2 regions of the Pseudoalteromonas sp. BSi20311 genome follow, and region 2 is predicted to be linked to the other one. Evidence: predicted binding sites of a transcription regulator. Region 2 holds the regulator's gene; the other holds the start of a gene.

Region 1 (7,761 bases), on a different contig from region 2:
TCGCTTACGAGATAAGAGCTCATCCAAGGCAGTGGGTTGCTCTTTACATCGAACGGTGTATCTAAACCTATAGCAGCCATGCGCTGATTACTGATGTATCCAATATATTGCTTCAGAATGTCAGCATTCAAACCAATCATTGAACCATCCTTAAATAGGTAGTCAGCCCACTCTTTTTCTTGCTCAACTACCTCAAGAAATATCTGACGACCTTCTTCTTTTAGTTCAGCTGACACCTCCTTCATTTCGGGGTCATCTTTGCCGCTAGACCATAGATTTAGTATGGCCTGTGTGCTCGAAAGGTGCACGGATTCATCTCGCGAGATAAGTTTTATCAGTTTACTATTCCCTTCAAGCAATGAGCGTTCTGCAAAGGCAAATGAACAAGCAAATGACACGTAAAATCGAATCGCTTCTAGTGCGTTTGTTGAGCACACAGCTAAATAAAGCTTCTCTTTAACTTTGCGTTCAGTCACTTCGACTTTTTTACCATCAATTTCATGAACACCTTCACCATGTAAGTTATACACTTGCGTGATTTGAATTAGGTCATCAAAGTATTTAGATATGCTAGTAGCACGTTTGATGATCGCAGAGTTAATGACGATATCGTCAAAAACTTCGCTTGGGTCAGTAAATAGGTTACGCAAAATGTGCGTATAAGAACGGCTATGAATAGTTTCGGAAAAAGCCCATGTCTCTATCCATGTTTCGAGCTCAGGTATTGAAACCAGAGGTAGAAATGCAGCACTAACTGAACGAGCCGCAATTGAATCAAGTAGTGTTTGATATTTCAAATTTGAGATAAAGATGTGCTTTTCAGCTTCACTGAGCGTTTGCCAATCAGCTCTATCTTTCGATACGTCTACTTCTTCTGGTCGCCAGAAGAACGACAGCTGCTTTTCAATAAGGTTCTCGAATACCATATGCTTTTGCTGATCATACCGAGAAACATTGACGCTTTGACCCATGAACATAGGCTCTGCTAATGCGTTGTTTTGTGTTTGATTAAAGGTGCTGTATTTCATTTTTAAACCTCACATAAATACTTGTGTTATGCAGCAATGCTGTGTTTATGTGATGTTTCACATAAGTTAAAGTTCGTTTTATTGCTTGATTCTAAAGGAAGGGCGACCGACCGACCAGTTAAATGTGATGTTTTTTGTAGTGAATTAAGGCGAATTAGTTTGCTGTTCCCCTCAAGTAAAGATCTCTCTGAAAACGCAAACGAACAGGCGAAACTAACGTAAAAACGAATAGCTTCTAAAGCATTAACAGAGCACACCGCAAGGTATAACTTTTCCTTTAATTTGCGTAAAGTAACATCATATTCAACACCTTCAGATGTATGTTTACCTTCGCCATGTAAGTTATATAACTGTGAATATAAAATTAAATCATCAAAGTAAAGCGAAATACTTTCAGCACGTTTCAATATTGCAGGGTTAATGATTATTTCATCAAATACTTCACCAGGGTTGGTGAATAAATTTCTTAAAATATGTGTATATGAACGAGAATGAATCGTCTCACTAAATGCCCATGTTTCTATCCATGTTTCAACTTCAGGTAAGGAAGCCAATGGGAGTAACACCGCATTAACTGAACGTGCGGCCATACTATCAAGTAAGATTTGATATTTAAGGTTAGAGATGAAAATGTGCTTTTCGGCATCAGATAGACTTTGCCAATCCCCGCGATCTTTTGATACATCAACTTCTTCTGGTCGCCAGAAGAAAGACAGTTGTTTCTCAATTAAGTTTTCGAATGCCACGTGTTTTTGAACATCATAACGTGATACATTCACAGGGTTGCCAAAGAACATCGGTTCTTTTAAAGCGTCATTATTTTTTGATTAAAAGTAGTATATTTCATTTTTTATTTATTCCGGGATAAAGCCACATATTTATTTTTTATGCTGCTATTTTAAGTTGTGTGGCATTTTTTGTAATTTTATGTGTGGTTCCACACAAGTTGATCACGTTGTTTGTGTTTGATTTAGCTTGATTAGTTTTTAAAATTTTGCTATTGTGTGTGCATGACTGACGGGATTTAAGCTTAATAATTTTAGCATTGCCTTCCATTAGCTCACGCTCGGCAAACGCAAATGAACACGCAAAGCTGACATAAAAGCGAATAGCTTCAAGAATGTTCACTGACATCATCGCCAGATACAATTTCTTTTTCAGCTCAAATAAATTAACCACAACGGTTTCACCATTAATGTCATGTTTGCCTTCACCGTACAGGTTGTAAAGCGACACCGAGTTAATTAAATCGTCGTAATAAGTGGTTACGGCATCGGCACGTTCACTAATTTTGTCATTGCTAACAATGTCGTCAAAAATGAGTTCAGGGGCTTGAGTTACATTACGAATAATATGTGTGTATGAACGGCTGTGAATGGTTTCACTAAACGCCCATGTTTCAATCCATGTTTCAAGCTCAGGAATTGACACGATTGGCAATAGTGCAACGTTAGGCGAACGGCCTTGAACACTATCAAGCAAAGTTTGGTATTTTAAGTTACTTAAAAAGATATGCTTTTCGTGATCAGGAAGCGCTTGAAAGTCTAAACGGTCTTTACTTACGTCAACTTCTTCAGGACGCCAAAAGAAAGACAATTGTTTTTCAATCAGCTTTTCAAAAATAGGGTATTTTTGTTGATCGTAACGTGACACGTTAACGGTTTGACCAAAAAACATTGGCTCTTGCATTTGGTTATTATGATTTCTGCTAAAAGTAGTATAAGACATGTTTATCACTCAAAAAACTATCAGGACAAAGCGGGCAAGGCGCCCGCTTTAAGTTTAACTATTAAATTTTACACGCGCCGCCTGCACAATCATCATCTTCCACTTCTGGAGCGTCTTCTTGTGCATCTGATGCGCCATCACGGGTGTTATGGTAGTACAGTGTTTTAACACCTAGCTTGTAGGCACCAAGTAAGTCTTTTAATAAGACTTTCATAGGTACTCTACCGCCTTCGTATCTATTTGGATCATAATTAGTATTTGCTGAAATTGTTTGGTCGATAAATTTCTGCATTATGCCTACTAATTGTAAGTAACCATCGTTTGATGGAATATCCCACAGTAATTCGTAGTTATCTTTAAGGCGTTCGTAGTCAGGAACAACTTGCTTTAAAATACCGTCTTTACTTGCTTTAACACTAATGTGACCACGCGGTGGCTCGATACCATTAGTTGCATTTGAGATTTGCGATGACGTTTCTGATGGCATTAATGCGCTCAGCGTGGAGTTACGCATACCATGCTCTTTAATGCTGGCACGTAATGTATCCCAATCAAGGTGCAGTGGTTCATCACAAATCTTGTCTAAATCACGTTTGTACGTATCGGTTGGCATAATACCTTGCGAGTATGTAGTTTCGTTAAATTTAGGACATGCTCCACGCTCTTTAGCAAGTTCGTTAGATGCCTTCATTAGGTAGTACTGAATTGCTTCAAATGTTCTGTGCGTAAGCGCATTTGCGCTGCCATCTGAATAACGCTTACCGTTTTTAGCTAGGTAGTATGCGTAGTTAATAACGCCTATGCCTAGCGTACGACGTCCCATAGTTGCATTTTTAGCTGCAGGTACTGGGTAGTCTTGGAAATCAAGTAGGTTATCAAGTGCGCGTACCGCAAGCTCAGCTAACTCTTCTAGTTCATCTAAAGACTCAATGGCACCTAAGTTAAACGCAGATAATGTACAAAGTGCAATTTCACCTTCTTCATCATTCACGTTGCTAAGAGGTTTAGTTGGTAACGCAATTTCTAAACATAAGTTAGATTGACGGATCGGAGCCACTCTTGAGATAAACGGACTGTGTGTATTACAGTGGTCAACGTTTTGTAAGTAAATACGACCCGTGCTAGCACGTTCTTGAGCAAACATAGAGAACAGCTCAATTGCTTTAATTCGTTTTTTACGAATTGACTCGTCTTGCTCATATTTTACATATAGCGCGTCAAACTCGTCTTGATCTTCAAAAAATGCATCGTAAAGGCCAGGCACATCAGAGGGGCTGAATAACGTAATGTAATCATCTTTAATTAAACGTGAGTACATGAGTTTATTAAACTGTACGCCGTAATCTAAGTGACGTACGCGGTTATCATCAACACCACGGTTGTTTTTAAGTACTAATAAGTTTTCAACTTCTAAATGCCAAAGCGGGTAGAAAAGGGTTGCTGCGCCACCACGTACACCGCCTTGCGAACAGCTTTTAACCGCTGTTTGAAAGTGCTTATAAAACGGAATACAGCCAGTGTGATACGCTTCACCGTTACGAATAGGGCTACCTAGTGCACGAATACGACCTGCATTAATACCAATACCAGCACGTTGAGAAACGTATTTAACAATTGCTGATGATGTAGCATTAATTGAGTCTAGGCTATCGCCACACTCAATAAGTACACATGAGCTAAACTGGCGTGTTGGTGTACGTACGCCCGACATAATTGGCGTAGGTAAAGAAATTTTAAATAATGAAACCGCATCATAAAAACGTTTGATGTAATCAATACGTGTATCACGAGGGTAATCAGAGAATAAGCTTGCAGCCACTAAGATATATAAAAACTGCGCGCTTTCGTAAATTTCACCCGTTACACGGTTTTGAACTAGGTATTTACCTTCAAGCTGTTTTACTGCTGCGTAGCTAAAGTTAAGATCGCGAGAATGATCTAAGTACGCATCTAGCTCATCTAATTCTTGCTCTGTGTAATCAACGAGTAAATGTGCATCGTAACGTTTTTGTTCAACCATGTTAGTAACATGGTCAAAAAGACGCGGTGGCTCAAACTGGCCATAGGCTTTTTTACGTAAATGGAATACAGCTAAACGAGCAGCAAGGTACTGATAATCAGGCGATTCTTTAGAAATCTGATCCGCAGCAGCTTTAATAATCGTTTCGTGGATGTCTTTAGTACGAATACCGTCATAAAATTGAATATGCGATTTAAGTTCAACTTGTGAAACCGAAACGTTATTTAAACCTTCGGCGGCCCATTCAATAACGCGATGGATCTTATCAAGATCGAGTGGCTCTTTACGACCGTCACGTTTGCTTACAGATAACTGTTGGTTCATAGCTTTGCCTGTATTCCTTGGGAATTAAATATTTTTGACCAATGCGTGCACCTAAAAAAGCACAGTGCCTATTCGTTTATTGTTATTTTCACCGGTTTGGTGAATTTAATTGAATAACATTTAGCCACAATATCTGGTGTTGTTCAAATTAGAGATCACAAGATAGTGTGGTCTGGGATCTTTTGCAAGGGACAGAAACCGCTCTCATTGTGGATAACGTTGGGATAACGTAATTGTGTTAGTAGGCATTAACCTTTGATCATTCGGTTAAGTTGAAATTTGTAAAAATCAACTAAGGAAAGATTAAATTTACGCTTTTTAAAAATAAATTTTGTCTGCTTTTTTTATCATCAAGCTTTGCGTAAAAACTAACACAATCACAATATGTAGTGTTTATTAATTAACATGACACTATATGTGGTTAAATGCATCTATAGGACTGTGCCAATTAAAATCCGCATTCCAAGCCAATGCCTCGTCAACACTCGGTACATATCCCCATAGTGCGGTTGCGGTGTGCATATTGGCTGCTTTACCTGCTTGAATGTCACGCTGCGCATCACCTATATATAAGCAACGTGAAGGATCTACACTCATTTGCTCAGCGCAATACAGTAAAGGAAGGGGTGAGGGCTTAGATTCAGCTAAGGTATCACCGCTTATCACAATACGTGCATTTTTTAATGCAGGAATCGCCTTGACTAAAGGATCAGTTAAAAATCCGGGCTTATTGGTCATAATTCCCCAAGGGATTGCTTTGTTATCAAGTGCGATTAGTAATTGCTCTATTCCTACAAAACATTGGGTATGGGTGGCAATGTTGGCAGCGTATTGCGTAACTAGCTCTTGTAAAAGTTGCTCTTGCGGTTGTTGCGCCCAGCTTTCTTTAAAACCAGCAGCCAATAAAGCGGCAGCACCATTTGAAGCTGCGGGTCGATATATATCACGACTCACTTCAGGATGCTGATGATTACGCAGCACAGTGTTGAGTGCGGCGCCTAAATCATCGGCGGTATCGAGTAAAGTGCCATCTAAGTCAAACAGCAATGCTTGATATTCCATTGGGGCAATGGGGATTTGAGAGCTTGCCATTACGCTAACTTCTCAAAATGCAGCATATAATTTACGCTCACATCATCATTCATTGTGTATTGCTTAGAAAGCGGGTTGTAACTTAAACCAGCACTGGCACGTACTTTTAAGCCAGCTTGCTCTGCCCATGCAATTAATTGTGCAGGTTTAATAAATTTTTTATGGTCGTGCGTACCTTCGGGGACCATTTTTAATAGTTTTTCTGCACCGACAATAGCGTATAAGTAAGCTTTTGGGGTTTTATTAAGAGTAGAGAAAAAAACATCGGCCCCAGGTTTTGCTAATTTAGCCACCGCATGAATAATAGAAGCAGGGTCGGGGACGTGCTCTAACATTTCCATACAAGTGATCACATCAAAGCGCTCAGGGTGCTCATTTGCAAACTGCTCTGCAGGTACTTTTATATACTCAACGGGGACACTTGTTTCTAAGCTGTGTAACTTGGCGACAGTTAAAGGCTCTTGGCCCATATCAATGCCAGTTACTTTAGCGCCCATTCGCGCCATGCTGTGACTTAAAATGCCACCACCACATCCTACATCGAGGGTTTCTTTATCAAATAATCCTTTGGTTTTGTCTGCGATGAAATCTAATCGTAATGGATTAATTTCGTGAAGCGGCTTAAATTCGCCTTCTAAATCCCACCAACGTTCTGCGATGGCTTCAAACTTTGCTATTTCTGCGTTATCTACATTTTGATGTTCGGTCATAAAATACTTCCTCGTCAATCTGAGGCCATTATATAGGCCTAAATTGATAAATCGCAAAGTTTTGCGCCTGTAAATTAAAATTAATTGTGATAGCATGGTTACTTAGAAATAATAACAAACACTCTTAATACCTAATACTGGGTTGTTAAGAGCTGATACTGAAGGAATGTGATATCAAATGACTGATCTCGCCAATGAAATTCTGCCAGTCAATATTGAAGACGAGTTAAAAAACTCCTACTTAGATTACGCCATGAGTGTAATTGTAGGACGTGCATTACCAGACGTACGTGACGGCTTAAAACCTGTTCACCGCCGCGTTTTGTTTGCAATGAACGAGCTTAGTAATGACTGGAACAAGCCTTACAAAAAATCGGCCCGTGTGGTCGGTGACGTAATCGGTAAATACCACCCACACGGCGACAGTGCAGTTTATGACACCATCGTACGTATGGCTCAGCCATTCTCACTGCGTTACATGCTAGTAGATGGTCAGGGTAACTTTGGTTCGGTTGATGGTGATTCAGCAGCGGCAATGCGTTATACAGAAGTACGTATGGCAAAAATGTCGCACGAATTATTAGCCGATCTTGAAAAAGAAACGGTTGATTTTGTGCCTAACTACGATGGCACAGAGCAAATTCCTGATGTGTTACCCACTAAAATACCTAACCTGTTAGTTAATGGTTCATCGGGTATTGCGGTTGGTATGGCAACAAATATTCCGCCACATAACTTAACAGAAGTCGTGAATGGCTGTTTAGCGCTTATTCAAAACCCTGAATTGACCATTACGGAGTTAATGGATTACATTCCTGGGCCTGATTTCCCAACTGCGGCGATTATTAACGGTAAAAAA
Region 2 (15,315 bases):
TCGGCACTAAGGGCCTAGTTTCTGCACGTCCTACCACCATCATTCTGGTTTTATCAAAACCTGGAACTTTTTGTAATTCACTCGCTACCGCAACTGCGCGTTTAGATGATAAATCCCAGTTATTAATGTAAAGCTCGTTGGAAACCTGAAAATCATCCGTATGACCAGACACCGTAATTTCACCGGGTACATCTTTAAGTAATCGGCCAATATCTTGAATGATAGGTTTAAATTGTGGTTGTAAAAATGCACTCCCCGATGGAAACGAGCCATTTTCTCTAATACGAATTATGATTTGCTGCCCTAAAGATTCAAGCTCAATAGCCCCATCAATAATTTGCTTTTCAAGCTGTTGTGCAATTTTTTTAACTAAGTCATTTATTTGTTCTTGATCGGCAGCAGAAACTGCAGGCGCTGAAGCAACTTCCTCAGAGGTACTACTTGATTCACCACCTCGCTTTTCACCACGTTGCTCTTGACGTCCACCTGCGGAGCTTTCATCTCCCGCCTGAAACTCAAGCATTTGTTGGGTCATTTCAACCGTTTGTTGCTGAATGGTTTCTATAGGAGTTGGCTCAGGTTTACCCGGCGTAAACTCCATAGCAATAACAGATGTCCCTTTTGGAATGTCTTTTACTTCTATTTTATTTTGTACACCAAAAGCAAACTTCATAGAGCCTGCAATTTGCTTAAATTTAAGCACATCCATTTCAGAAAACGCGAGTAAGAGTACAAAGAAGCACATTAATAGCGACATTAAATCGGCAAATGTCCCCATCCATGCAGGTAACCCTGGGGGTGGGCATTTACACTCTTCATCAGACATAATTATTCCTCAGTGTTTACTGCGCGTTTTGACTCAGCCAAATAATTTTTCAAGATCCCTTCGATTACTTTAGGGTTTTGGCCATCTTGAATACCTAATACCGCATCCAAAATAAGTCGCTGGTTCATTGCTTCTTCGTCTTTACGCAATTCAAGTTTTACCTGAATAGGAATAGCGACAACATTCGCCAAAAATGCCCCATATAACGTTGTTAATAAGGCGACCGCCATGGCTGGACCGATTGCTTTTGGGTCATCCATATTTGATAACATAGCCACCAAACCGATTAATGTACCGATCATCCCCATTGCAGGAGCAATATCACCTAACGATTTGAATAAGCTTGCACCCATTTCATGACGAGTTGTTGTGAGGGAAATATCTTTTTGTAATGTTGCACGCACTACATCTGCATCATGTCCATCTACAAGCATATCAACGCCTTTGCGCATAAATGGATTTGGAATTTCAGCCTCTTCTAATGCTAAAAAACCACCTTTACGGGCAGAGTCAGCAAGTTCGACAGCTTTCTCTATTAACGCTTCAGGGGGTTCAATTTTAAACATAAACGCTTTTGCACAAACCTTACCAATGCCAAAAAATTGCGACATAGTAAAGTTAGATAAAACGATAAAAAGGGAACCACCAAACACAATAACCACTGAAGGGGTATTGTAAAACATAGCGACTTCACCGCTACTACTCATAAACATGGACATGACAATTAAGCCAATTGCGCCAAGGATCCCAATAATGGTTGCTAAATCCACATTCCCTCCAAAGGTTTTATATTTTTTCTTCGCAAGCGTTGTTATTAATTGTTTATCGGCAAGATACTGAAATACTTAAGTGATTTTTATGATAACCGAAAAAGTTAAGCGCTCATCTATTTTAGATCAACTATCGCAATCTATCTAACACTCAATTTTAAACATGTTAAAAAATAACTAAGAAGCGCAATAAAACCCAATTAACAGCATTTATCTATCAAAAAACCATATCATTCTTTGACCTAGTTTAGCATTCCCCCTAAAATTGGCGTCTAAATTTATTATGTAAGTTGAAAATAAAGATGGCGACTAAAAAACCTGAAAATTTAAGTTTCGAACAAGCACTAGAAGAGTTAACAACAATTGTCAGTGAAATGGAACAAGGTGATTTATCGCTTGAACAGTCTTTAAAGCAATTTGAGCGCGGTATTGCATTAGCCAGTGCGTCTTCTGGCAAACTTCAACAAGCCGAACAAAAGGTGTCGATATTAATGGGTAATGACGAAAAAGCACCGCTTACTCAATTTGATAACGATATGGAATAATTGTGAGCATAAAAGAACAAATAAAGCTCGCTCAAGATGACGTAGCTAATACGCTCAATCTTTATTTCGAACAACCTCTTGAAAGCGACAACACTATAAAAGAAGCCACACATTATAGTCTAATGAATGGCGGGAAGAGATTACGCCCTTTTTTGGTTTATACCACAGGCAAAATGCTCGGTGCTGAAAAACGTGATTTAGATGTGCTAGCAGCAGCGATAGAATGCATTCATAGTTATTCATTAGTGCATGACGATTTACCCGCTATGGATGACGATGATTTACGTCGTGGCCGTCCTACATGTCATATTGTCTATGGTGAAGCACAAGCTATTTTAGCAGGTGACGCACTGCAAACCTTAGCGTTTGAGCTTATTGCTAAGCACACATTTAAATGCTCAACAGAAGCTCAGTTAAAAATGATTGCAGAATTAGCACATGCTTCTGGCTTGCAAGGAATGGTCGCCGGGCAAGGCCGCGATATTGCAGCAACAGATAAAGTTATTACGGTTGATGAATTAGAACGTATTCATAAACTTAAAACAGGCGCATTAATAAATTGTGCGATTACTTTGGGCGCACTTTGTGCCCCTAATATTAGCCAACACACTTTAGATAACTTATCTACTTTTGGGTATGCTATCGGGCTGGCCTTTCAGGTTCATGACGACATTTTAGATGTTGAGGGCGACACACTAACTTTAGGTAAGCCTCAAGGGTCAGATATTGCTGCGAATAAAGCGACATACCCGGCTTTATTAGGTATGCTAGGTGCTAAGCAAAAAGCACTAAATTTGATACAACAAGCCCATGAGGCGTTAGCTAATATTGACGCAGACACAACCAGCTTAGCAGCATTGGCAAACTATTTAATTGAACGTGACCATTAAACATGGCTAAAACGTATTAAATCTTAGAACAAAATTATTACTAAATATTAAGCCGCCTCTTAAACTTAGCTTTTTTGAGGGAAGTTAATATTAGCGAAGGATATATAAAAAACCATGACACTTGATAGCAGCAAGTATCCATTACTTAATTTGGTGAACGAACCAGCCCACTTGCGAGACTTAGCACAAGATAAGCTTCCTGCATTTAGCCATGAATTGCGTGATTACTTACTCAATTCAGTATCGCAAAGTAGCGGCCATTTAGCGTCTGGTTTAGGAACCGTAGAACTTACCGTTGCATTACATTATGTGTACAACACTCCCGACGATCGTTTGGTTTGGGATGTAGGTCATCAAGCCTACCCACATAAAATACTAACGGGACGTCGTGACCAAATGCACACCATTCGCCAAAAAGATGGATTGCACCCATTTCCATTTAGAGACGAAAGTGAATACGATACCTTTAGTGTTGGCCATTCAAGCACCTCTATTTCAGCGGCGCTGGGTATGTCTATTGCTGCGCAAAAAGAAGGCAAAGGTCGTAAAACCGTGGCGGTGATAGGCGATGGCGCAATTACCGCAGGTATGGCCTTTGAGGCGATGAATCACTTAGGTGATGTTAAATCAGATATGTTGATTATTTTGAACGATAACGAAATGTCGATTTCTGAAAACGTCGGCGCGTTAACCAATCATTTTGCGCGTATTTTATCAGGTAGCTTTTATACCAACATCCGCGAAGGCAGTAAAAAGCTTCTTTCTGGTGTACCGCCGGTAAAAGAACTTGCCAGCCGTATGGAAGAACACATTAAAGGGATGATGATCCCGGGTACTTTTTTTGAAGAATTAGGCCTAAATTACATTGGTCCAATTGATGGCCATGATGTAAATATGCTTGTAGATACGCTACGCAACATGCGTAACTTAAAAGGCCCACAGCTGCTGCATATTAAAACCCAAAAAGGCAAAGGCTATAAACCAGCAGAAGCCGATCCTATTGGTTATCATGGCGTACCAAAATTTGACCCTGCAACATCAAGCCTGCCGAAATCTAAGCCAGGCGCTGCAACTTTTTCAAGTGTATTTGGTGATTGGCTGTGCGACATGGCAGAGCAAGACAACAAGCTAATGGCAATTACCCCTGCGATGCGTGAAGGTTCAGGAATGGTGCGCTTTTCTAAAGAACACCCAGAACAATATTTTGATGTCGCAATTGCAGAGCAGCACGCTGTAACCCTTGCTGCAGGTTTTGCTTGTGAAGGGTTAAAACCCGTTGTTGCTATCTACTCTAGCTTTTTACAACGTGCGTATGACCAACTAATTCACGATGTTGCATTGCAAAACCTACCGGTATTATTTGCTATTGACCGCGCAGGTATTGTCGGAGCCGATGGTGAAACCCATCAAGGCGCCTACGACCTAAGCTTTATGCGCTGTATTCCTAACATGGTTATTATGGCACCTAGTGACACTAACGAATGCCGTCAAATGCTATACACTGGCTATCAAGCCGATTGCCCTGTAGCCGTGCGTTACCCGCGTGGTAGTGCTGGCACCGCAGACATTCAAAGTGCTATGCAACAGCTCGAAATTGGTAAAGCGAATGTAATTAAACAAGGAACTAAGGTGGCTATATTGTCATTTGGTACCTTGCTTGAAAACGCGCAACTGGCCACAGATGAGCTCAATGCGACTTTAGTTAATATGCGATTTATTAAGCCACTTGATACAGGGTTAATTGATGAGCTTGTCGCTAACCACGATATTATTGTAACGCTTGAAGATAATGCAATTTCTGGTGGTGCAGGCTCGGCTGTTAATGAGTATTTAGCTACCCAAAAAGCGGCTGTAAAAATACTTAACTTAGGTATACCGGATGAATTTATTAAACACGGTACACAACAGCAAATGCATGATGAAATGGGGTTAGGTGGACAAGGTATATTAACTACAATTAAAGCATTTATGAGCTAATACTTATAGTGTTTAATAAAAAAGGAGCCATTGGCTCCTTTTTTGTTGCTCACTTATAATCTCTAGCGCATCCACACCTTAATGTCGGCCAAGCCATTACTTTGCAATAAGCCAATCTGCTGTTCAAAGTTCGGGTTTTGCTCAAACTCAAATGCATCTAATTGCTCATCAAAGGTAATGTTAGCAACGCCATCGCCACCGCGTTTTTTAACTTGATGCAATGCGATATCAGCTAAATTAATCGATGTCTCCCAGCTAATAACTTGACCACCTAACAGGGGGAGCGGATAGAAAGACCAACCCACTGATGAGGTAATACTCGTTGTTTCGCCGTTCGGAAGCTGGAAGTTATAATCGGCAATGGCTTGGCATAACTCTGACACATAGCTGTCGATTAAATTACACTTAAAGTCACGCAATAACAGTAAAAACTCATCACCACTCCAACGTGCAACGTAATCAGAGCCTTGAGTACGGGAGTTAAGTAATGCCGCCACTTGTTGTAAACAGCTATCTCCAGCAATAGGGCCATAAGCATCATTAATACGGCTAAAGTTATCTAAATTAATAATTAATAACACCAAAGATTTGCCCTGAGCCTGTAATGACTGCGAATTACGCTGAAAATGCTCAATATCTTTTGGTAGTTGATCAAACAAGAAACGACGACTTCTCAGCCCAGTTAGCTCATCAGAGTGACTAACAAGTTTAAGCTGAGAATTTACTTGGTTTAATTTATCATTCGCTTGACGAAGCTCTAGGGTTCGTTCAGTAATAAGCCCTTCGAGTACTTGTTGCTTACGTCGCTCTTGAACTTTAAATACCCAAAACACTAAATAAAACAGCAGTACAAAACCACTGGTGATCAGTAATCTAAAGTAGATGGTTTCACCAAACCGTTCAGGAACAACAAACGCATATTCGGCTGATTGCGCTTTACCCCAATCCTCACCTTGGCGTTTAGTTTCTAATTCAAATAAAAACATACCGGCGGGTAAATTTGTATAAATTGCTTCTCGACGGGTATTTGCATAGCGCCAATCGTTATCAAGCCCATTAAGTTTATATCTAAACTCAATACTTGCCGGAGCGTAATAATCAATCGCAGTATAGGTAAGTGTCACATCACGCTCATCGGTCTCAAGAACCGGTTTTTCACCTAACGCAGCAGCTGCAAGCTTTCGTGATGGTGTGGTTAAGGTTTCTATAGTTGGTTTAAGTGAGCGTAATCCAAATAACTCTACGTCTTTAGGGATTTCTACAACGCCTTGCAAACTGGGATACCAAATAGAGTTATCCATATCAACCACCGCATCATGGCCTAAACCATTACAACATTGGCTGGCTTTACCATCGAGCTGACGGTCAAATGAAGAGATCACTTCTTCTACTTTTAGGCTTTCGATGTTGGCTTTAAATTGCTCAACAGGCATGCGGTAAACCCCTTTCATGGTGCTTACCCAAATTCGCTTTGAGGTGTCATCGTATTCTAAGCTGAATATAGAACCATATGGCAACCCATTGGCGGCGTCTAGTTGCTGCCATTGCCCTTGTCCACTGCGATAAAACAGGCCATCGTTAAGCGAGCCAATTAAAATGCCTACCCCTTTTATATGTAAAATGCTGGTCACATACGCACTTTCTAAGGTGGTTTGGTCACCTATTTTTTCTATCCCGCGTTCAGTAAAGTAATACGCGCCTTTACTGGTGCCAATAACCCCAAAATTTGGTTTATCTAAAACATAGGTTACAAACTTACTGCCTAAAAAAGCATTGTACGCAAAAGGGTTTAAACCATTGTAATTTAAACGGTATAACCCTCGTCCGGTGCCTACCCAAAAACCACCTTTAGTTGAAGTGCTAATTGCAAAAACTGGGTTATCGCTCAATGCACGAGCAGGGAAACTATATAAGGTATTCGACTCGTAAAAAAACAAGCCTCTGCCAGTAGCAACATAAAGGCGATCGCCATCAAATTGCAGGTCATGCACCGAGGCATTTCCATACTTGGCACTATTAATAACATTAATAAAAGTTTTATCGGCATCAAAATAGCCAACGCCACTTTTATTGGCAATCCATAACTTACCATCAGGTGATTTACTAATTGCCATTACCGCTTCGGTCATTTTAGAAATGGCAGAATGGCGCTCTATTCGCCCTTCGTGAGCAAGCCATAATCCTTCACTAAAACTCGCTAACCATATGTTATTTTCATCATCTCTAAATATATCAGCAAACCAAATACTCTGATCTAACTGGCTGGGTTCAACCCACTGCCAATCATTAGATTTAGCCCTGAACAATAAACGTCCATAGGTTGATACCCACAAGCCGCCATTACCGTCGCTCATAAATTTATACACAGCTGAGTTATTAGCATTGGGCAGTGGAAACGGGCGTAGCTCATCATCTAAATCTAAAAAGTAAGCGCCTAGCTCAGAAGCAAGATATAAATTGCCATTTAAAAAGGATAAGTCGTGAACAATTGTTTGTGCTAAACGATCAGGCAAGGCCACTTTAGCGGTAAGCTCTAAGCGCAATTTAGAAAAATCAGACGCGCTTTGCGTCAGGCGTAATAAATTACGGTCGTTAACCAGCCAAATTCCCTCTGGTGAGAGCGCCATTTTACTGACTGACCCTACTATTTGGGTGATAGCAGTAGCGTTTACAATAGGGCTGGGATTATTTAGTTGGTCGCGCAGCTCTATTTGGCCTCTGTCTATATAATAGAGCCCATTAGCTGCTATCCAAATACTGCCTTGAGAGTCTTCAAGAATGTCTCTAACAGGGCCTTTAATATTAAACTCTTGTGCGGTTAGCTTCTCAGGATCGATAACCACAAGGCCATTTTTCGTGCCTATCCACAACAAGCCTTCACCATCAATCAGTAATTTATTGATGCCATTGCTGGGTAAAAACAGACTATTTTGAGTGTTGTAATTAGTAAAAGTGTTACCATCAAATCGGCTTAATCCGAATTGCGTACCAAGCCACATGTAGCCCTGGTTATCTTGCACCACACTTTTGAGGGATTGTGAGGGAAGTCCGTCTTTAATGTTCCATTGTTTAACTACGTAATCAGTAATTGAAGCCGTACTTGGCATGGCACACATCAAGAGTACACAAACCAATAAAAATCGCATCATAGTGCTGCCACCTAGTTAAACAAATAATAAATTAAAAGGGTAGTAAACCTACTTTTATCAATGCTTGCAAACAAATAAGCGAAAAAATACCTGCAAGTACATCATCGGCCATAATACCAAACCCACCATGAGCACGTTTATCAAGTATACGAATCGGCCCTGGCTTTGCTATATCAAAAAAGCGAAATAGTAAAAAGCCCACTAATAATGTTTGCCAATTCAGTGCTGCACCAATCATCGTTATATAGTAACCAGCGACTTCATCCCAAACAATAGCGGGGTGGTCATGAACTTGGAGGTCATCGGCTGTTTTTCCACATGCCCAAATACCAAATATACTGATCACCACCGCAAATACAATTTGTAACCATAACGGAAAATGCATGGTAATAAAAATAAACGGTAACGCCGCTAAAGTACCAAATGTACCTGGGGCTTTAGGCGCAAGCCCTGTACCAAAACCCAAACCAAAAAATTGATGTGGGCGTTTTAAATTAAATAATCGGTTTTTATTCAAACCTGCTCCTTGGAAAAGTGCTCAAAGCCTTTGTGCTCAAAAACAAACTTTTCACCTTGGTGTAATAATTCTATATTCCCGTCACCACTTTTGATTTGGCCGATACAGGTTGCTTCTACACCGTATTGGCGCAACTTAATATCGAGCATACTCTTATTGCTGTCTGGGACAGTGTAAAGTAGTTCATAGTCATCGCCATAGTTGAGTATAAAAGGAAGCTGTTGCTCAAAATCAAGACTCGCTTGCATCGCATCAGAAGTAGGTACATTTTCAATATTGATTGTTGCACTGACCTGTGACAAATCCAAAATGTGACCTAAATCAGCAAGTAAACCGTCTGAAATATCAATAGCTGATGACGCTAAGCCACGCAAAGCTTGTCCGGCGGCCACGCGTGGCGTTGGAAAGTTTAAACATTTATTAATATGCTTTAAATGTTCAGGTGCAACTGGCAAACCTTGTTTTTTTGACTCAATAGCCAAACCAGCATCACCTAGCGGTCCGGTTACAAAAATCCAGTCGCCCACTTTTGCGCCACTTCGACGCAGTGCTTTACCTTCAGGAACCGTGCCTTTTGCACAAATAGTAATACTGAGTGGGCCTTGAGTCGTATCGCCACCAATAATTTGTACATTAAAGTACTCAGCAATTTCATGCATACCGTCAGTCAGTTCTGCAATCCATTGTGGATCGATACTTGGCAACGTGAGTGCAACCGATACCCATGTAGGCTCTGCACCCATGGCAGCTAAATCACTTAAATTTACTGCCAGAGCTCGATGCCCTAATGCGCGAGGAGAGATATCATGAAAAAAATGCACCCCAGCAACTAAGGTATCTGTTGTTACAGCAAGCTGACAGTTTGCTGGTACAGTGACAAGCGCACAGTCATCTCCAATCCCTAAATTAACATCGCGACGAGTGATACCGCGACCTTTAAAGTAGTGATTAATTAATTCAAATTCCTTCATACACAAAAAAGCCGACCTATGCCGGCTCTCCTTTTTAACGGTTATTTATAACAACTCACTGAAATTAATATGCAGCTTAAGTTGTTATGACTTGCGTAACTGTTTTACAGCTTTATCAAGTACACCGTTTACAAATTTATGGCTATCTTCAGCGCCAAACATTTTCGCTAATTCAATGCTTTCATTGATAGCCACTTTGTAAGGAACATCTTCACGAAATTTAAGCTCGTAGCTGCTTAAACGTAAGATTGCACGTTCAACTTCGTCTAATTCATCAAATGGACGAGTTAAATGAGGCGATACAGCTTCGTCTAGTTGCTTATGATTTACGGCAACTCCACGCGCTAAATCTTTAAAATATTCAACATCAATTTTAGTCACATCGTTTTCGATCAACATTTGTTGTTCGATATCGGCAATTGCATTGCCGCTTAATTGCCATGAATACACGGCTTGAAGTGCTAAGATACGTGCTTTACGTCTTGCTGCTGGTTTCACAAAAATTCCTTAAACTTAAATTTTATCTAACACATTAACCATTTCAAGCGCACCTAAAGCAGCTTCGCCGCCTTTGTTACCCATTTTGGTACCTGCGCGCTCAATTGCTTGCTCAATGCTTTCAGTGGTTAATACGCCAAATGCAACCGGGATATCATACTCAAGCGATACTTGTGCAAGCCCTTTATTTGACTCGCCAGCGACGAGATCAAAGTGAGGCGTGCCCCCTCTGATCACTACACCTAAGGCGATAATTGCATCATATTCTTTTTTTGCTGCAACGCGTTTCGCTGCTAAAGGTAATTCAACCGCACCGGGTACGTAAATCACGGTAATATCGTCTTCTGATACTCCACCAGTACGTTTTAGCTCATCAACAGCACCTGCAAGCAAGCTACTACCAATAAAGTCATTAAAACGAGAAATGACAATGGCAAACTTTTTGCCTGGAGCGTATTTATTACCTTCAATAATTTTCATTTGATAACCCTAAAAATAAGTTTAAGCGATTTCGGTTGCGCAAAAATTGATGCGCATTATACCACATAAATAAAATAATAACCTAGCGCGTAATTATTGTGGCTCTACGTAGTCAACCACTTCTAAATGGAACCCTGATAATGCATGGTATTTTTTAGGTAAACTCATCAAACGCATTTTTTGAATACCTAAATCAGCCAGAATTTGCGAACCCACACCTACGGTGCGCGAAGTACCTTGAAATTTACGTGGCGTCACATTTTCACCCTCATCAGCTGCGGCAAACGCTTTTACTGTGGCTTCTAACTCTTCAGTGCTTTCTTGCTTACCTAAAATAACTAAGGCGCCATTATGCTCAGCAATATAAGCCATTGCTTGCGATAAACCCCAACTACGGTCAGCATTGCGATCAGAGAGTAAAATATCGTTAAAGGTACTTTGTAAATGCACACGTACTAAGGTCGGTTCTTGTTGCTTTATTTCACCTTTAAGCAATGCATAGTGTAACTGCCCATCAATGGTGTCTTTGTAAGTCACTAAGTCAAACTCACCATGTTCAGTGGGCAATTTACATTTTGCAACTTGCTCAATTGTGGTTTCGTTTAGGTTACGGTACTCGATTAAATCAGCAATGGTGCCAATTTTAATATCATGTTGCTTAGCAAATACTTCTAAATCAGGACGACGCGCCATGGTGCCATCTTCATTTAGGATTTCTACAATCACTGATGATGGCTCAAGCCCTGCTAAACGCGCTAAGTCACACCCTGCTTCTGTATGCCCTGCACGTGTTAACACGCCGCCTGGTTGCGCCATAATAGGAAAAATATGACCTGGTTGTACAATATCGCTTGGCACAGCGCCTTTCGCGATGGCAGCTTGAACAGTGCGGGCACGATCCGCTGCAGAAATACCTGTGGTAACCCCTTTTGATGCTTCAATAGACATAGTAAAGTTAGTTGAGAATGCGGCACCATTATTTTTTACCATTAATGGTAAATCAAGCTGCGAGCAACGCTCTTGAGTCATCGTTAAACAAATTAGTCCACGGCCATGAGTCGCCATAAAGTTAATGGCTTCTGCACTAATGTGTTCAGCAGCAATAATTAAATCGCCTTCATTTTCTCTGTCTTCATCATCCATTAAAATAACCATTTTACCGGCTTTAATGTCATCAATTATTTCTTGTGCACTGTTTAAATTCATAAGTTGCTCGTATAAGTTGTCAATGTCGTTATTTTATAAAGCCCGCTTTAGCGAGTAAGCTCATCGAAATATCTGAACCCGTAGGTTGTTCAGCCCCTCTAACTAGGCGCTCTAAATAACGTGCTATTTGGTCGACCTCTAAATTCACTTTGGTACCGACTTGAAAATCAGCTATGGTCGTTTGCCCGCTGGTGTGGGGCACAATAGTCAGTTTAAATTTATTACCTTCAACTGCATTAACCGTCAGGCTAATACCATCAATACAAACCGACCCTTTGTAAGGAATGTATTTCATTAAATTTTCATCGGTGGCTAACCAATATTCTGTTGCTCGCGCATTGGCATTAATTGCTGTGATAGTGGCAATGCCATCTACATGGCCAGACACTAAATGACCACCGAGGCGCGAAACAGGTTGCATCGCCTTTTCTAGATTAACGGTTTGCCCTAATGCGTAATGTGCAAACCCTGTTAAGCTAATCGTTTCATTTGATAAGTCTGCACTAAAGCCGTCAATATGCTTATCAACAACCGTCAGGCAGACACCATTGGTTGCAATACTGTCACCTAACTTAACATCACTCATATCAAGGTTTTTACTTTGGATACGAATAGCTAAATCACCTTGTTTTTTTTGTAATAACGCAATTTTACCTGTCGCTTCAACTATTCCAGTAAACATAGTGCTACTCTTTATATAAAATGATTAATGAGCTTTTTTTAGTGCTGTGATACGTAAATCATCACCGATTGGCACACACTCATTAAAAGTTAAATTAATGGTATTTTGCATACTCATTAACTCTGGGAAATTTAGTAAACTTTTAGCATCGCTGCCCATTAATTTAGGAGCAATGTAAAAAACAAACTCATCAATTAAATCAAGTTCTGTCATTTTACCGGCCAGTGTCGCTCCGGCCTCTAGCCACACATTATTAAACTGCAATTGGGCAAGCGTGTGTAACACGGCCAGTAAATCTACTTTATTATTATTTTCAGGTACTTCAATCTGTTTAACAAAATGAGGCCACTGATGCGATTTATCAACCTTGGTGGTAAATATTATCACCTCACTTTGAATTGAAAATAAGGCAAGATCAGGGGTAAGTCTGTTTTGTGAGTCAATAACAACGCGAACCGGTTGGCGCAGTGGTAAATCAGTTGGTAAAGAATACGGTAACTCTTCTGGGCGCACATTTAATTTTGCATCATCCATTAATACCGTATCGGCACCGGTTAAAATTGCACAGTTTTGTGCTCGGTATAGTTGCACATCTTGGCGCGCTGCGGGGCCAGTTATCCATTTACTTTGCCCGTTTTTAAGCGCCGTTTTACCATCTATACTTGCGGCCATTTTGCAAGTCACAAAGGGTAATCCCTGCTCCATGCGCTTAAAAAACCCAAGGTTTAATGCGCGAGCTTGCGCTTCAAGTAACCCGTAAGCGACTTCTATACCAGCATCCGCTAAAATTTTCAGACCTTTGCCTGCAACTTGCGGGTTGCTGTCAACCATTGCGGCAATCACTTTTTTAATACCTGCTGCTTTTAGCCCTTCAGCACATGGCGGTGTTCGACCATAATGACTGCAAGGCTCAAGTGTTACATAAGCGGTTGCGCCTTTTGCATTTTCGCCAGCCATAGCCAGTGCGTTTACCTCTGCGTGACCTTGACCCGCTAACTGATGAAATCCTTCACCTATTACTTTATTATTCTTTACGAGTACGCAGCCAACATTAGGATTAGGAGTGGTGGTAAAGCGTCCTTTTTTTGCCAGTTCAATAGCGCGAGCCATGTAGCGTTTATCATCCTCTGAAAACGAACTTTGCTTGGTCATTACTACTCTCCTAAGCGGGCTATTTCTTCACCAAATTCGCGTATATCTTCAAACGAGCGATACACTGAGGCAAATCTTACATAGGCCACTTGATCTAACTTTTTAAGTGCTTCCATAATGCACTCACCCACCAAATGGCTAGACACTTCGCGTTCGCCAGTGGCTCGCAGCTGCGATTTAATAATATTAACCACTTCGTCAACTTGTTCAGTGCTTACGGGGCGTTTTTCGAGGGCGCGAGTTAAGCCATTTAGTAACTTATCTTCATTAAACGGTTCGCGGCTGCCATCTTGCTTGATGACCCGTGGCATCACTAATTCAGCCCCTTCAAAGGTGGTAAATCGTTCGTGGCATTCATTACATTCACGACGTCTACGTACTTGGTGTCCCCCACCTACAAGGCGAGAATCAATAACTTTAGTATCTTTGGCGGTGCAAAATGGGCAATGCATAACTGTGTGTTTCCGTTTTAAAAACAAAAAATGGCCGCTATTATAGCGGCCATTATCATAACAAAAATGTGTGCAGTTGTGATCTAAATTACTATTTTACTCTTGGATTAAGCGTAAACAGGTAATTTTGCACAAATTGCTTTCACTTTTTCTTTTACTTGCGCTTGTACTGACTCATCTTCGATGTTGTCTAGTACATCACAGATCCAGCCCGCTAACTCTTTTGATTCAGCTTCTTTAAAGCCACGACGAGTGATTGCTGGTGAACCAATACGCAGACCAGAGGTAACAAATGGTGAACGTGGATCGTTCGGTACTGAGTTTTTGTTAACCGTGATATTCGCGTTACCTAGGGCAGCATCTGCATCTTTACCTGTGATATTTTTGTCGATTAAATCAAGTAAGAATAAGTGGTTGTCAGTTTTACCCGATACTACTTTGTAGCCGCGCTCTTGTAATACCGCAACCATTGCTTGTGCATTTTTAACAACTTGTGCTTGGTATGTTTTAAACTCAGGTTGAAGTGCTTCTTTAAATGCGACCGCTTTAGCAGCAATAACATGACATAAAGGACCACCTTGGCCACCTGGAAAAACAGCGCTGTTTAGCTTTTTGTAAATTTCTTCATCGCCACACGCAGAGATGATTAAACCACCGCGAGGACCCGCTAATGTTTTGTGTGTTGTGGTTGTTACAACGTGAGCAAATGGTACTGGGCTTGGGTAAACACCCGCAGCAATTAGACCTGCAACGTGCGCCATATCAACAAATAAGTAAGCAGCTACTTTGTCTGCAATTTCACGGAACTTAGCCCAATCAACAATACCTGAGTATGCAGAAAAACCAGCAATGATCATTTTTGGTTTGTGCTCAAGTGCTAACGCTTCAACTTGTGCGTAATCAATTTCGCCAGTTTCTTCGTTAAGGCCATACTGAATTGCGTTGTATGTTTTACCAGAGAAGTTAACGTGTGAGCCGTGCGTTAAATGACCACCGTGCGCTAGGCTCATGCCTAATACAGTATCAAGTGGGCTTAAAAGAGCTTGGAAAACAGCAGCATTCGCTTGTGAACCGGCATGAGGCTGTACGTTTGCGTAATCTGTACCAAATAATTCATTTGCGCGGTCAATAGCAAGTTGCTCAACCACGTCTACGTGCTCACAGCCACCGTAGTAACGTTTGCCCGGGTAACCTTCAGCG

What was found. The regulator NrdR, encoded in region 2, represses ribonucleotide reductase genes. The targets are predictions, from matches to a motif close to AAACACNANATNTNGTGTTT.
Region 1: a site for NrdR is predicted at 5,223-5,242, ahead of nrdA (class 1a ribonucleoside-diphosphate reductase subunit alpha). Genes of this name have one in related genera too.

What each region holds. Positions count from the first base shown of each region.
Region 1 covers NZ_BADU01000048.1:584-8,344, forward strand. The annotation lists gene nrdB (class Ia ribonucleoside-diphosphate reductase subunit beta) at 1-1,028, opposite strand, end outside; partial or broken gene nrdB (class Ia ribonucleoside-diphosphate reductase subunit beta) at 1,106-1,875, opposite strand; partial or broken gene nrdB (class Ia ribonucleoside-diphosphate reductase subunit beta) at 1,971-2,756, opposite strand; gene nrdA (class 1a ribonucleoside-diphosphate reductase subunit alpha) at 2,818-5,100, opposite strand; gene P20311_RS04475 (HAD family hydrolase) at 5,512-6,192, opposite strand; gene ubiG (bifunctional 2-polyprenyl-6-hydroxyphenol methylase/3-demethylubiquinol 3-O-methyltransferase UbiG) at 6,192-6,902, opposite strand; partial or broken gene P20311_RS04485 (DNA gyrase subunit A) at 7,081-7,761, shown strand, end outside.
Region 2 covers NZ_BADU01000051.1:5,589-20,903, forward strand. The annotation lists gene P20311_RS04575 (flagellar motor protein MotB) at 1-826, opposite strand, end outside; gene pomA (flagellar motor protein PomA) at 829-1,596, opposite strand; gene xseB (exodeoxyribonuclease VII small subunit) at 1,899-2,141, shown strand; gene ispA ((2E,6E)-farnesyl diphosphate synthase) at 2,144-3,031, shown strand; gene dxs (1-deoxy-D-xylulose-5-phosphate synthase) at 3,146-5,008, shown strand; gene P20311_RS04600 (ligand-binding sensor domain-containing diguanylate cyclase) at 5,071-8,157, opposite strand; gene P20311_RS04605 (phosphatidylglycerophosphatase A) at 8,189-8,674, opposite strand; gene thiL (thiamine-phosphate kinase) at 8,671-9,645, opposite strand; gene nusB (transcription antitermination factor NusB) at 9,730-10,143, opposite strand; gene ribE (6,7-dimethyl-8-ribityllumazine synthase) at 10,159-10,623, opposite strand; gene ribBA (bifunctional 3,4-dihydroxy-2-butanone-4-phosphate synthase/GTP cyclohydrolase II) at 10,717-11,829, opposite strand; gene P20311_RS04630 (riboflavin synthase) at 11,858-12,511, opposite strand; gene ribD (bifunctional diaminohydroxyphosphoribosylaminopyrimidine deaminase/5-amino-6-(5-phosphoribosylamino)uracil reductase RibD) at 12,536-13,663, opposite strand; gene nrdR (transcriptional regulator NrdR) at 13,666-14,115, opposite strand; gene glyA (serine hydroxymethyltransferase) at 14,223-15,315, opposite strand, start outside.